DNA from 3 places in the Cupriavidus sp. SW-Y-13 genome. Region 2 is predicted to be linked to each of the others. Evidence: predicted binding sites of a transcription regulator. Region 2 holds the regulator's gene; each other region holds the start of a gene.
What was found. Region 2 encodes FNR, which switches genes on or off when oxygen is low (the NO sensors DNR and NnrR bind a similar motif). Its sites were predicted from a motif close to TTGATNNNNATCAA; they were not measured.
Positions count from the first base shown of each region.

Region 1 (4,462 bases), 1.4 Mb from region 2:
ATGCTGGCCAAGCAGTTGACCTTCCTGGCAGGTGCCGAAGCCGCCGGCATCGTGCTGGGCGCGCGCGTGCCCATCATCCTGACCAGCCGTGCCGATAGCGTGCGCGCGCGTATCGGCAGTTGCGCAATTGCCGTGTTGCTGGCCCATGCGCGCCGCGTCATGGACGCCGCAGTCAAAGTCTGACTTCCGCGAGAATCCGCAAGCATCCGCATCAAGGAGCGAGCATGAGTACCGCACCACCCGTGCAACCCGTCCATCCGGTCATCCTGGTCGTCAACGCCGGATCCTCCAGTATCAAGATTTCTATCTATGTGGTGCCCGACGCCGCGCACGACAATGTGGATGTACAACCCACGCTGGCCGCGCACGGGCAGATCGAAGGCATTGGCGTGAAGCCTCACCTCATCGCGCGCATGGCCGATGGGCGCGTGGTGGCCGAAGAGCATTTTCCGGTGGAGCAGGTAGCCGACCACAACGCCGCATTCCGGCTGATCCGCCTGACACTAAGCGTGGGATTGCGCGACTCTCCACCCGTGGCAATCGGACATCGCGTGGTGCATGGCGGCGTCCGCTACACCGATGCCGTGCGCATTGACGACGAAGTCATCGCCACGCTGGAGGAATTGGTGCCGCTTGCGCCGCTGCATCAGCCGCACAACCTGACCGCCATCCGCGCGATTCGTGGCGCAGCGCCCGAGCTGCTGCAGGTAGCGTGTTTCGATACCGCATTCCATGCGGGCCATGATCCGCTGGCGCAGTTGATAGCGCTGCCGTACGAATACTACGAGCGCGGCGTGCGACGTTATGGCTTCCATGGCTTGTCGTATGCCTTTATCGCGCGGCAGTTGCGGCAGGTGGCGCCCGAGATTGCGCGGGGCCGCGTTATCGTCGCGCATCTTGGCAATGGCGCCAGCCTCTGCGCGATGCAAGACGGCAAGAGTGTGGAATCGACAATGGGCCTGACCGCGCTCGACGGCATGCCGATGGGTACGCGCTGCGGATCGATCGATCCCGGTGCGGTCCTCTACCTCGCCGCGCAGGGCATGAGCGCCGAGGAGATCCAGTCGATGCTCTACGGCAAGTCCGGCCTGCTCGGCATCTCGGGCATCAGTAGCGACATGCGCGCACTGCTGGCCAGCGATGCGCCACGCGCGAAACTCGCGGTCGATTTCTACGCATACCGTGCCGCGCAGGAAATCGGCAAACTGGCCGTCACGCTGGGCGGTCTCGATGGGCTGGTCTTCACGGCTGGCGTCGGCGCCAACTCGCCAGAAGTGCGCGCGCGAATTTGCGAACACCTTGCCGATATCTTCGGCGTGAAGCTGGATGTTGCGGCCAACAACGAGAACCGTCAGCGTGTGAGCCGCGACACGAGCCGCATTCCCGTGCTGGTGGTGCCGACCGATGAGGAAGGGATGATTGCGCTCTCGACGGCGCGGTTGCTGCGGGAAGGTGTTGAGCGCTGACAAGCGGTAGTTCGCTCCCCTCTCCCGCGCAGTGGGAGAGGGGCTGGGGGAGAGGGCCGGAGGCTCTGCTTGCCGGCCACGTCGCGATTTGCACCGCTGGCCCTCTCCCCCGCCCCTCTCCCGCAAGCGGGAGAGGGGAGAAAACCATCGAAGAGAAAATTTCAGTCGAGATAGTGCCCGCGCAAGCGATCCAAATCGATCTTCAAATAATCGCCAACGAATCCTTCGATGCTGCCGTAGGTCTTGCCGATCGCATCCATCGATGCTTCCAGATACTCGGGCCGAACATCAAGCAAGGGCTTCATGACCTCGGCCGACACACCGTACTGGCCCACGCCGGCCAGGATCCTTTCATTCAGGCTGGCGTTCCAGTGGTTCGACTCCAGATAGTTCGCCACGATATCGTCGTGCGCCACGCCGAGAACACCGAGCAATAACAGCGATGCAAAGCCCGTGCGGTCCTTGCCTGCGGTGCAGTGGTACAGGAGCGTCTTGCCGGCTTCCGCATGGCGCAGGAATGCACCGAACGCATCGCCATAGCGCACCGGAAAATCGCGATAGACATCGACCATGAATGCATGCATCTGCGCGGGCGAGCTGGCCTTCACGCGCGGCATCAGCACGTCCATCGACATCGTGCCATCCAGTACCGGCACAGCAAGCCACTGGAATCGCTGACCGAACACCGACTCTGCTGGCGACTTCTCTCCGGCCGAGCGGAAGTCCACCACGATGTCGAGTGCCAGCGCGTGCAGGCGGTCCAGATCGGCGGCGCAGGCCAATGCGGGATTGGCGCTGCGATACAGCTTGCCGTGTTTCACGCGACGTCCGGCCCGCGCAGCCAGCCCGCCAAGGTCGCGTGCGTTGGAGATGGTCTCCAGTTCCAGCCCCGGCCGCAGTGCGGCGATCACCTGGTTCATGGCTTGCGTCATCGCATGGTCGTTTTGATTGGTCATCTCGCCTTGAGCGGCTGAATAAGCCCGCATTCGAAATTGTTCAGCATCGGCGTCAATTCTTTCAGATCGAACGCCACGCGTACATCGTACGCGCGATGGCCGCCCGCGAACCGTTGCCAGACCTGCAATGCGGCGTTTCCCTTGACAACATCTGACTCTCCAGCGATTTGATTTAGCGCAAATTCGAGGGGGTGGCGCCCTTGGAACTCTATCAGCAGATTTCCATAATGGACGCATGTCGAACGCGGCGATCCTGCGTCGCGACGCGTTCGACAGGCTGATCCATATCAAGGGATTTCAAGATGCCTGATCCGCAACCCTCCCCCGCCGCACCTGGCGGCTCCACTGCTGCCGTGGCAGCGCCTGCAGCACCGCAACTCCGTATCCACTGGGGCCTTTACCTCGCTGTCGCCGTACTGCTCGGCGTGCTCTGGATCGATACGCCCGAAGGGCTTCCGCTTGCGGGCCATCGCATGCTGGCCATCCTTGCATTTGCCGTGGTCGTCTGGATCACCGAGGCCGTGACCTACGAGACCAGCGCCATCATGATCACCTCGCTGATGGCGGGACTGATCGGCTTTGCACCGACGGTGGCCGACCCCAATACGATGTATGGCACGTCACGCGCGCTCGGCATGGCGCTGGCCGGATTCTCGAACACCGCACTGGCGCTGGTCGCCGCCGCACTGTTCATTTCCGCCGCCATGACGGTCACCGGACTCGATCGGCGCATCGCGCTGGTCACGCTGTCCGCCATCGGCACCAGTACGCGCCGCATCCTGCTCGGCACCATCGCCGTGACCATCATCCTGAGCCTGGTCGTGCCGAGCGCCACCGCGCGCAGCGCGTGTACCGTGCCGATCATGATGGGTGTGATCGCCGCGTTTGGCGTGGACAAGAAGTCGAACATCGCAGCCGGCATCATGATCATGGTGGCGATGGCCACCAGCGTGTGGAACGTCGGTATCCAGACCGCCGCCGCGCAGAACCTGCTGACGGCGGGCTTCATGGACAAGCTGCTTGGCGAGCGCGTGACCTGGCTGCAATGGCTGATCGCCGGCGCACCATGGGCGCTCATCATGTCTGGCGTGCTGTATTTCCTGATCCGCTGGCTGCTCCCGCCCGAAACGGATGCGATTGCCGGCGGCAAGGAAGCCGTGCAGCGCGAACTCCACGCACTCGGCCCCATGACCGGTCCGCAGAAGCGGCTCGCGGCTGTGGCCATCGGCCTCCTGCTGTTCTGGGCCACCGAAGGCAAGCTGCACTCGATGGACACGGCCACTGTCACGTTCGTGGGCCTGGTGATCCTGATGATGCCGCGCATCGGCGTGATGGACTGGAAGACGATGCAGCAGCGCACGCCGTGGGGCACGCTGATCGTGTTCGGCGTCGGTATCAGCCTGGGCACCGCGCTGTTGACCACCGAGGCCGGGCAATGGCTCGGCAGGTTCGTGGTCACGCATACCGGGTTGGCCGAGCACGGCGCAATCATGGTCTTCGCGGTGCTTGCCGCGTTCCTGATCCTGATTCACCTGGGCTTTGCCAGCGCCACCGCGCTGACGGCCGCCATGATGCCGATCCTGATCTCGGTGCTGCAGACGCTGCCGCCCGGCATCAACCAGATGGGCATGACGATGCTGCTGGGCTTCACGGTGAGCTTCGGCTTCATCCTGCCGATCAATGCGCCGCAGAACATGGTCTGCCTGGGCACAGATACGTTCAACGGGCGGCAGTTCGCCAAGATCGGGATTCCGGTCACGATCATCGGCTACCTGCTGATGCTGCTGTTTGCAGCCACCTACTGGCGCTGGCTGGGATGGATGTGATGCTGCCCTGAGCGCCCTCTAACCTTTCAAGCCGCCCTCAATCATGAAGCTCTCGCTCGATAGCGCGCGTACCTTCGCGCGCCAACTCCTGACCGCACAGAATGTGCCCGAGGACATTGCTGACGATGTGGCCGAGCACCTGGTCGAGTCCGACCGGTGCGGCTACGTCAGCCATGGCCTGTCGATCCTTCCCAACTACCGTCGGGCGCTTGAC
Region 1 is NZ_WHLX01000001.1:646,721-651,182, reverse strand. Features, by position in the region: gene GA566_RS03005 (phosphate acetyltransferase) at 1-183, shown strand, start outside; gene GA566_RS03000 (acetate/propionate family kinase) at 225-1,466, shown strand; gene GA566_RS02995 (tyrosine-protein phosphatase) at 1,628-2,398, opposite strand; gene GA566_RS02990 (DASS family sodium-coupled anion symporter) at 2,725-4,248, shown strand; gene GA566_RS02985 (Ldh family oxidoreductase) at 4,292-4,462, shown strand, end outside.
Region 1: GA566_RS02990 (DASS family sodium-coupled anion symporter) is a predicted target of FNR. The motif match lies at 2,700-2,713, and genes of this name have one in related genera.

Region 2 (4,462 bases):
AAGCTGGAGTACCCGCGCGGGCTGATCCGGTACACCTCCGAGAATGCCATGCGATCGGCGTTGTCCATTGCCGAGGCCCGCAAGCGGCTGGTGCGGCCTCGCACCATGATCTACATGGTGATCTGGCTGGCACTGATGGGTGGCTTTGCCGCGTCGCTGGCGATGCGCACGCCGCTGAAGGTCGACATCATTCGAGACCGTGGAGCGCTTGGTCGCGAGGTGGATGGACGCTGGGTCGAGAACGTGTACCGGTTGCAGTTGATCAATGCCACCGAGTCACCAGTGACAATCGATGTGAAGGTAGATGGCTACGATATGAAAGGGCTCACCGTCGAGTATGACCAGACGGCCAGCACTCTAGATCCCACGTCGAACCGGCTGTTGCCAATTCGCATCCGTGTGCCGATCGAAGACGCCAGGCAAGGTACCCACAAGATCGACGTGACGGTCACGGCGGAAACCGAGTCGCAACGCCGGTCGCAGATCCGTCAGAGCACAAGCTTTATCGTTCCCCGCAACTTGTAAGAGGAGATGCAATGGCTCAGCGCCCCCAACAGCCTCCCCATGCCGTTCGACCCTGGTACAAGGAGCCGTGGCCGTGGATCTTGATGGCCGGCCCGATGCTGGCGATGGTGGGTTGTGGTATCACGATCTGGCTGGCCAGCACACATGCGGACGTCCCTGTGCGCGATGCCACCCGCCATGGACTGGTCGTCGAGAAAGCCGATGTCGGAAGCGCCACGGAACAAGGGAGTCATCCATGAGGTTGCGCTGGCTGATGTGGGTACTGTGGCCAGCGTTTCTGATGGGTGGCGCGGCTACGGCGGTAGTGTTTTCCGTTGTCGACCCGGGAGACATCAGTTTCTTCGGCCAACCGGTGGAGGCTTCGAGGCAGGCGATCTACACCGTGGGCTTTCTGCTGGCGTGGCTGTTCTGCGCACTGTCCAGCGGTCTCACGCTTTACACGATGCCGGGCAGGCTCAGCGATACCGATGAACTCGAATAGCAATTTCGCAAAAAAAGCCGCAACAGCGTGATGCTGTGCGGCTCTGGTCTTGCAGCAGGATGGCGCCTAGCAGGAGCGACTATAGACCTGCTTGATGCCAGCCATGTCGATGATCTTCACATGCCGTTGACGAATTTGGATCAGGCCAGCTTCCGCGAACCGGGAGAACAGGCGGCTGACGGTTTCGAGCTTGAGGCCGAGATAGCTGCCGATTTCCTCGCGGCTCATGCGCAGCACGAACTCCGTGGAGGAATAACCGCGTGCGGAGAGGCGCTCGGACATATTGACGAGGAAGGCGGCGAGTCTCTCTTCGGCACGCATCGAGCCAAGCGTGATCAGCATGACCTGGTCCTGCGAGATCTCCTTGCTCATAAGTCGCAGGAACTGACCTTGCAGCGAAGGCAGATGATTCGACAGCGATTGCAGATCGTCGAACCGCACGACGCAGACTTCAGCGTCCTCGAGGGCGGTCGCATCCGATGCATGTTGCATCTCGCCGAGTCCATCGAGGCCGATGACTTCTCCCGGAAGATGGAAGCCGGTAATTTGAGTACGCCCATCCTCCATGGTGACGTGGGTTTTCAGCGTGCCGAAACGAATGGCGTAGACCGCGGAGAGCGGTTCACCCATTCGATACAGCGTTTCGCCCTTGTGGACACGCACGCGCTCCTGCACGAGAGTGTCCATTTTTACGAGGTCCTGCTGCGACATGCCCACGGGCAGGCAGAGTTGGCCCATGGCACACGTGGAGCAGCGTGGCGACATCTCGGTAACGGGGATGGAAGTCAGCAATTGAAGTGCTCGTTTGAATGCGCTTGCAGCGAGGGCGCGATGCATGCATTTTACAGCGTCGAGTGACGCGGAAGCGAGGAACAGTTGCCATTTGGCGTGCTTTTAAGCGTTTTTCTGATTGCCCTGTTTGGCGGTGTGCATTGCGCGGCGATGTGTGGAGGAATTGCTATTGCAGTCGAACAAAATCCGCAGCAAGTGCAACAGACGGTCTCGTTCTTGCACCGTTCTAGACGGCACTGGTGGATGTCGATTTGCGTCATGCATGCGGGCCGGGTGACGACGTACATGTTGCTCGGCGCATTGGCCGGTGCAGTGGGTGCGGCGGCGTGGGCGCACGACTATCTGCCATTGCAGCGATGGCTGTTCGGCGTGGGGAGCCTGTTGCTGATCATGGCCGGATTGTGGTTGCTTTTCGGCTGGCAGATGCGCATGGGTGCCGTGGAACGTTTTGTCGCGCGGATCGCTTCGCACGTCGCCAAGCTCTTGCGGCACGTTCGATCGACTCAGGGGTTGCATGGCGGTCCTGCCGCAGTGCCGTCAGCGATGCACCGATTCGGCATGGGTCTTGTATGGGGTATGGTGCCCTGCGGAATGATCTATAGTGCGCTCGGCTTGGCGCTGCTGGCGGGCAATGCTTCGTCGGGCGCACTCGTCATGGGAGCCTTCGGACTAGGTACTTTGCCGAATCTGCTGGTGATCTCGGGGTTATCCGGTTACCTGCGGCAGTGGTCGCGCAAGCGGTGGGTTCGCACCGTTTCAGCTTTGCTCGTGGCGGGTTTCGGGTTGCTGGGGGTGGCCCGGGCCGTATGGCTTCCGGAGACGCTTGCGCACGCCGGATTCTGCGTGGTGTTCTGAATCGGCCACAGCCCCGGGTTGCGGTATCCGGCGGTAATGCCATACAATCGCGAGAACCACGGTATCGCGCCGCGTCATGCACGAGGCGTCGCCGGGGCGGTTTCTCTCATCAGGGATGCCCGCCCAGGGTTTCTGGCCATGCAGTTGCATGCCGGAACCATCCCCACAGTCCATCCGGTTCAAAAGATCTGGTTAAAAGGCCGACGGCGGTGTGGAAGGTGACGCCGGGTCAGGGCGAAGTTTCCTGAGCCGATATCCGATTGTTTCTTGCCGTCTTGGTCATGCGTTGGCCCAGGCGAATGTCCGCCCCGAAGGGGAGGCGCGACGCAAGAGGTCCGTCGACCGGTGATGGCTGCCGGCCCTGGACGATCTCCTGCCGGACAGTCCCGGCAATTCGATGCAAAGAACGAGGTGCACGGCGGCGCTGAAACCAGCGTGGACCGTCTGCGCGACGAGATGGCGATGGCTTTGGCCTCGCTGTATCTGCAATCTCCAGTGCCCCGGGATTCGTCCGGGGGCAGGTGCAAAGACAGGCTGCACACAATCACATGAATACCCAAGAGGCGAAGATCGTCCTCGAGACCGCGCTGATCTGTGCGCAGGAACCGTTGCGCGTCGGTGATCTGCGACGGTTGTTTGCCGACGATGTCGGTGCCGACACGATCCGGGTGCTCCTCGAAGAGTTGCGGAACGATTGGCAACGGCGTGGCGTGGAACTCGTGGCGCTGGCGAGCGGCTGGCGTTTTCAGAGCCGGCCCGAAATGCGCGAGTATCTCGACCGGCTCAATCCGGAAAAGCCGCCCAAGTATTCCCGCGCGGTGATGGAAACGCTGGCGATCATCGCGTATCGCCAGCCGGTGACGCGTGGCGACATCGAAGAAATCCGCGGAGTGACGGTCAGTACGGAAGTCGTCAAAAAGCTTGAGGACCGCGACTGGATCGAAGTGATCGGCCATCGTGACGTTCCTGGACGCCCGGCACTCTATGCGACGACCAAGGCGTTTCTCGATGACCTTGGCTTGCGTTCGCTGGACGAACTCCCGCCGCTTGAGGATGCTCAGGCGCAGGCCCAGGCAACGTTGCTGGATCAACAAGCCATCGACTTCGAAGATATCGCCACGGCCAATCCGCCTGCTGGCGACGAAGAGGCTTTTGCGGCCACGGAAGTGGTCCCCAACGCCGTGACGCCGGCGGACACCGAGAAGGCCGATGCGGAGACGCCGGCCAATTTGGAAACTGCCGATTCCACCGAGGTCATTGAAGGCGCATCGCAAGAACAAGAAAGCAGCGTCGAGTCCGATCCCCCGTCACTCGGGCAGGACGACGACGTGCCGCTGGCGCATGCCAACGGTTTCCACGTGGACACTCAGGCTTCCGTTTCGGAAGTTGCCGAGGAATCGGGTCTGGAGGGCGACGCGCCTTATCCGGCCGAGGACGACGAGCGCGTGTCCAACTGAATAACATGCAACATCGATAGTGAATACTTTGTCTGATTCCGCTGATCAAGACGTCCGCCAGCCGGACGTGCCGGGCGACACCGGCGCAGCGCCCGATACGGGCAATGGCGCGGACGGCGCGCCGCGCCGCAAGGGCCTCCGCCGCGGTCTGCGAAACCTGGTGGCGTCCCGCCGCCAGGGTGCCCAGGATCGGGATGCCGGTCGGGGTGATGCCGATGCGCCGCCGGTGCAGGCCGAAGAGGGTGCGCAGCCCGCAGCACCGCGGACACGCGGCCGACGCAAGCCTGCGCCTGCCGCCGATGCCGGTGAACAGGTCGCGGCTCCACGGGCGGAAATGCGGCCGGCTAATCCG
Region 2 is NZ_WHLX01000001.1:2,029,142-2,033,603, reverse strand. Features, by position in the region: gene ccoG (cytochrome c oxidase accessory protein CcoG) at 1-525, shown strand, start outside; gene GA566_RS09060 (FixH family protein) at 537-764, shown strand; gene GA566_RS09055 (hypothetical protein) at 761-1,006, shown strand; gene fnr (fumarate/nitrate reduction transcriptional regulator Fnr) at 1,073-1,798, opposite strand; gene GA566_RS09045 (sulfite exporter TauE/SafE family protein) at 1,883-2,653, shown strand; gene scpB (SMC-Scp complex subunit ScpB) at 3,202-4,110, shown strand; gene rluB (23S rRNA pseudouridine(2605) synthase RluB) at 4,139-4,462, shown strand, end outside.

Region 3 (4,462 bases), 1.1 Mb from region 2:
GGGCCGTCACATGCGGGCGGATGGCCTCGCAGACCAGCGGACCCACGGTCAGGTTGGGCACGTAGTGGTTGTCCATCACGTCGAAGTGGATCCAGTCGGCGCCGGCTTCGGTGACGCGGCGCACTTCCTCGCCCAGGCGGGCAAAGTCTGCGGACAGGATGGACGGGGCGATGCGGTACGTGGGTTGGCTCATGGCTAGGCTCTGAAAGCGGGCGGTGTGCGGCAGGCAGCGCAGCCATGCCGCCGGAATGGCCGGTATTTTACGCCGATCGGCGGCCATCTCGCCCGGCGGCGTCTCGCAAGGGGCGCGGAATGCCCGCTTGCCGCTGCCAAGGGCTTGCCGCACAATGCGGACACCCGAGCCGCCGCCCCCGGCATGCGGCCAGCCCACCATCCTCACCCGTCGATCCATGAGCGAGTACGCGTTTTCCGTGGCGGTGCGCACGCACTACATGTCTGACCAGTCCGACCCCGACCGTGGGCGCTATGCGTTTGCCTACACGATCACCATCCACAACATCGGCGAAGTGGCCGCTCAGTTGATCTCGCGCCACTGGATCATCACCGACAGCGACAACGGCACGCAGGAAGTGGCCGGACTCGGCGTGGTGGGCCACCAGCCGCTGCTGAAGCCGGGCGAGCACTTCGAATATTCGAGTTGGGCCACGATCTCGACGCCGGTCGGATCGATGAAGGGCGACTACTTCTGCGTGGCCGAGGACGGCCACCGCTTCGAGGTGCCGATTCCCGAATTCGCCCTGGTGCTGCCGCGCATGCTCCATTGAGCGATATGGCCTGACACGAAAACGCGCCGGAACCTAAGCGTCCGGTGTGCGGTCTGCCTCCTTCGGTGCCGGCTGTCCTGTCTGGCTGGCACGCGAAGGGTGGTCATCCGGTGCGCGCGTGGGGCGGGGATTCTTCTTCGCCGTGCCCATCGTCCAGACCACGATGAAGATCAGCAGGAACAGCGCCACGCCGGCCTCGGCGGCCAGCAGCAGGGTGGGGTGGTTTTCGAAGAACTGGCTCATCGCTTGGTTGGAGACTCCGGGGGGCGCTTCGGAAGGTACTCGGGGACAGTCGACGGATCGGCTTGAGATTGTAGGACATGCGGGGTGGAACGCCGGCGCGAGCGTGAGAACGACCGCGCGCCGCAGCCCATTGCCCGCCACGCGGAACAAACAAACACGATGGCATATCAGCTTTCCCTGCGCGGCATCCGCGCGACTGCAAACGACCGGCTGGCGCTGCTGGCCTCGGTACTCGGCGCCGCGCTGCTGGCTGGCTGCATGAGTGGTCCGCCGCCGCGCATCCTGCCGCCGGGCGGCACGACCACGCCGCCTCCCACGTCACCGACGGCCGGACGTTTGCAACCGGCAAGCTGGGCCGAGATCGGCGGCTGGAGCCAGGACGATGTGCGCGCCGCGTGGCCGGCGCTGCAGGCCAGTTGCCAGGTGCTGAAGAAGAAGCCGGAATGGACCCGCGTCTGCGCGGTGGGCATGATGGTGGATGCCGGCGACCTGCCGGCCATGCGCAGCTACTTCGAGAACCACTTCCAGCCCTATCGCGTGATCAATGTCGATGGCACCGATAGTGGCCTGATCACCGGCTACTACGAACCCATCCTGCACGGATCGCGCACGCGCCAGGGCGCCTACCAGGTGCCGCTGTACCGGCGTCCCGTCCAGCTTGGCAAGGGCACGCTGCCTGCGCGCGGCGAACTGCTGCAGAACCCGGCGATGCGCGGTAGCGAACTGGTCTACGTGGACGATGCGGTGGAAGCCGCTTTCCTGCAGATCCAGGGCTCGGGCCGCATCCGGCTGGCCGACGGCAAGATCATGCGTGTCGGGTACGGCGGCACCAACGACCAGCCGTTCCGCTCGTTCGGCAAGTGGTTGCTCGACCGGGGCGAGATCACACCTTCGCAGGCAACGATGCAGGGCATCAAGGCTTGGGCGAAAGCCAACCCGGCGCGTGTCGAGGAAATGCTGAACGTGAACCCGCGTTTCGTGTTCTTCCGCGAACTGCCGCCCAATAACGATGGCCCGGTGGGCGCGCTAGGCGTGCCGCTGACCGCCGAACGCTCGATCGCCGTGGACCCGGCCACGATTCCGCTAGGCGTGCCGGTGTTCCTGTCCACCACGCGCCCGCTTTCCACCGAGCCGATCCAGCGCCTGATGTTCGCCCAGGACACCGGCTCCGCCATCAAGGGCGGCGTCCGCGCCGACTTCTTCTGGGGCGCCGGCGACGCCGCCGGCGAAACCGCCGGCCGCATGAAGCAGGGCGGCAAGATGTGGGTGCTGATGCCGCGAGGCTGACCCTTCGCTAGGTGTTCTCCCTTCTCCCGCTTTGCGGGAGAGGGGCGGGGGAGAGGGCAAGCGGTGCAATTTGCGACAAGTCGGCAAGCAGACCCTCCGACCCTCTCCCCCAACCCCTCTCCCACTCCGCGGGAGAGGGGAGCCAAAAACCCCTCGGTATCCGAAGCTCTTTCGGACCAAAAACCCCCGCCGCTAACGTTCTCCGCTGAACTCCCACCCGACCTATCGGGCAGTTGATTGCCATCAATCCCGCTTTCTCGCTTTATCCCGATGATGGGCGCATCGGACGTGTTGACCACGCCAATGCTTTTCCCACCCTCGCAAGAGAAGAATCATGAAGGCGAAGAGATGGAGGTTCCCCGCGCTGGCGGCGTTGCCGCTGGCCCTATGGATCGGCCAGGGTCATGCGGCATCCCCGCCGACGTTGACGGCCGGCGAGTTCGACACGGCCCGACAGATTTACTTCGAGCGATGTGCTGGTTGCCACGGTGTGCTGCGCCGCGGCGCCACGGGCAAGGCGCTGACGCCGGACATCACGGTGGCGCGCGGCACGGAATACCTGAAGACGTTTATCAAGTACGGCAGTCCGGCCGGCATGCCGAACTGGGGCACCTCGGGTGACCTGTCCGATGCCGAGGTGGACCTGATGGCACGCTACGTCCAGTTGGAGCCACCGACCCCGCCGGAATTTTCCCTCGCGGATATCGAGAAATCGCGCAAGGACATCATGCCGGTGGGCAAGCGGCCCACGCGCAAGATGAACAGCTACAACCTGGAGAATCTGTTCTCGGTCACGCTGCGCGATGCCGGGGAAGTGGCGCTGATCGACGGCGACAGCAAGCAGATCATCAACATCATCAAGACCGGCTACGCGGTGCATATCTCGCGGATGTCGGCGTCAGGGCGCTACCTGTACGTGATCGGACGCGATGCGCGCCTGAACCTGATCGATCTCTGGTTGCCCAGGCCCGACAACGTGGCCGAGGTGAAGATCGGGATGGAGGCGCGTTCCGTCGAGACTTCCAAGTACAAGGGTTACGAAGACAAGTACGCCGTGGCGGGCGCCTACTGGCCGCCGCAGTACGTGATCATGGAAGGCGAGACGCTCAAGCCGCTCAAGGTGGTGTCCACACGCGGCATGACCGTGGACAACGAATATCACCCCGAGCCGCGCGTGGCGTCCATCGTCGCCAGCCATTTCCATCCCGAGTTCGTCATCAATGCCAAGGAGACCGGCAAGATCCTGATGGTGAACTACGCGGACCTGGAGAACCTCAAGACCACGACCATCGACGCGGCGAAGTTCCTCCACGACGGCGGCTTCGATTCCACGGGGCGGTACTTCCTGGTGGCCGCCAACGCCTCGGACAAGATCGCCGTGGTCGATACCAAGGAGGATCGCCTGGCCGCGCTGGTCGACGTGGGCAAGACGCCACACCCCGGACGGGGCGCCAACTTCATCCATCCGACCTTTGGGCCGGTCTGGGCCACGAGCCATCTTGGCGACGAGACGATCAGCCTGATCGGCACCGATCCGGAGGGCCACAAGGCGCAGGCGTGGAAGGTGGTGCAGACGCTCAAGGGGCAGGGCGGTGGCTCGCTCTTCATCAAGACGCATCCCAAGTCTCGCAACCTCTGGGTCGATACACCGTTCCACCCCGACAACAAGCTCAACCAGTCGGTGGCCGTGTTCGACACGAAGCGGCTCGATGGCGGATTCGAAGTGCTGCCGATCGCGCAGTGGGCCAACCTCAAGGGCGACGGTGCCAAGCGCGTGGTGCAGGCGGAATACAACCATGCCGGAGACGAGGTGTGGTTCTCGGTCTGGGGCACCAAGGATCAGGAGTCGGCGCTCGTAGTGGTCGATGACAGGACCCGCAAGCTCAAGACCGTGATCCGGGACCCGCGCCTGATCACGCCCACGGGCAAGTTCAACACGTACAACACCCGGCACGACGTCTACTGACTTGCTGGCCCGGACGGGAGGACGGCTGGCGCCGCGCGCGCCTGTTTCCTCCCAACGCCCAATCCATCCTCTGCCTTCCACCTTCCATCCGAAATTTCAGGAGAACACCATGCATCCCGCAAAAGTCCTTGGCACGGCGATGACCGCACTGACGGCTCTGGCGCTCCCCCTATCTGCACAT
Region 3 is NZ_WHLX01000001.1:3,135,005-3,139,466, reverse strand. Features, by position in the region: gene rpe (ribulose-phosphate 3-epimerase) at 1-193, opposite strand, end outside; gene apaG (Co2+/Mg2+ efflux protein ApaG) at 411-785, shown strand; gene GA566_RS14030 (hypothetical protein) at 819-1,028, opposite strand; gene GA566_RS14025 (murein transglycosylase A) at 1,188-2,315, shown strand; gene GA566_RS14020 (nitrite reductase) at 2,650-4,281, shown strand; gene GA566_RS14015 (c-type cytochrome) at 4,391-4,462, shown strand, end outside.
Region 3: GA566_RS14020 (nitrite reductase) is a predicted target of FNR. The motif match lies at 2,549-2,562, and genes of this name have one in related genera.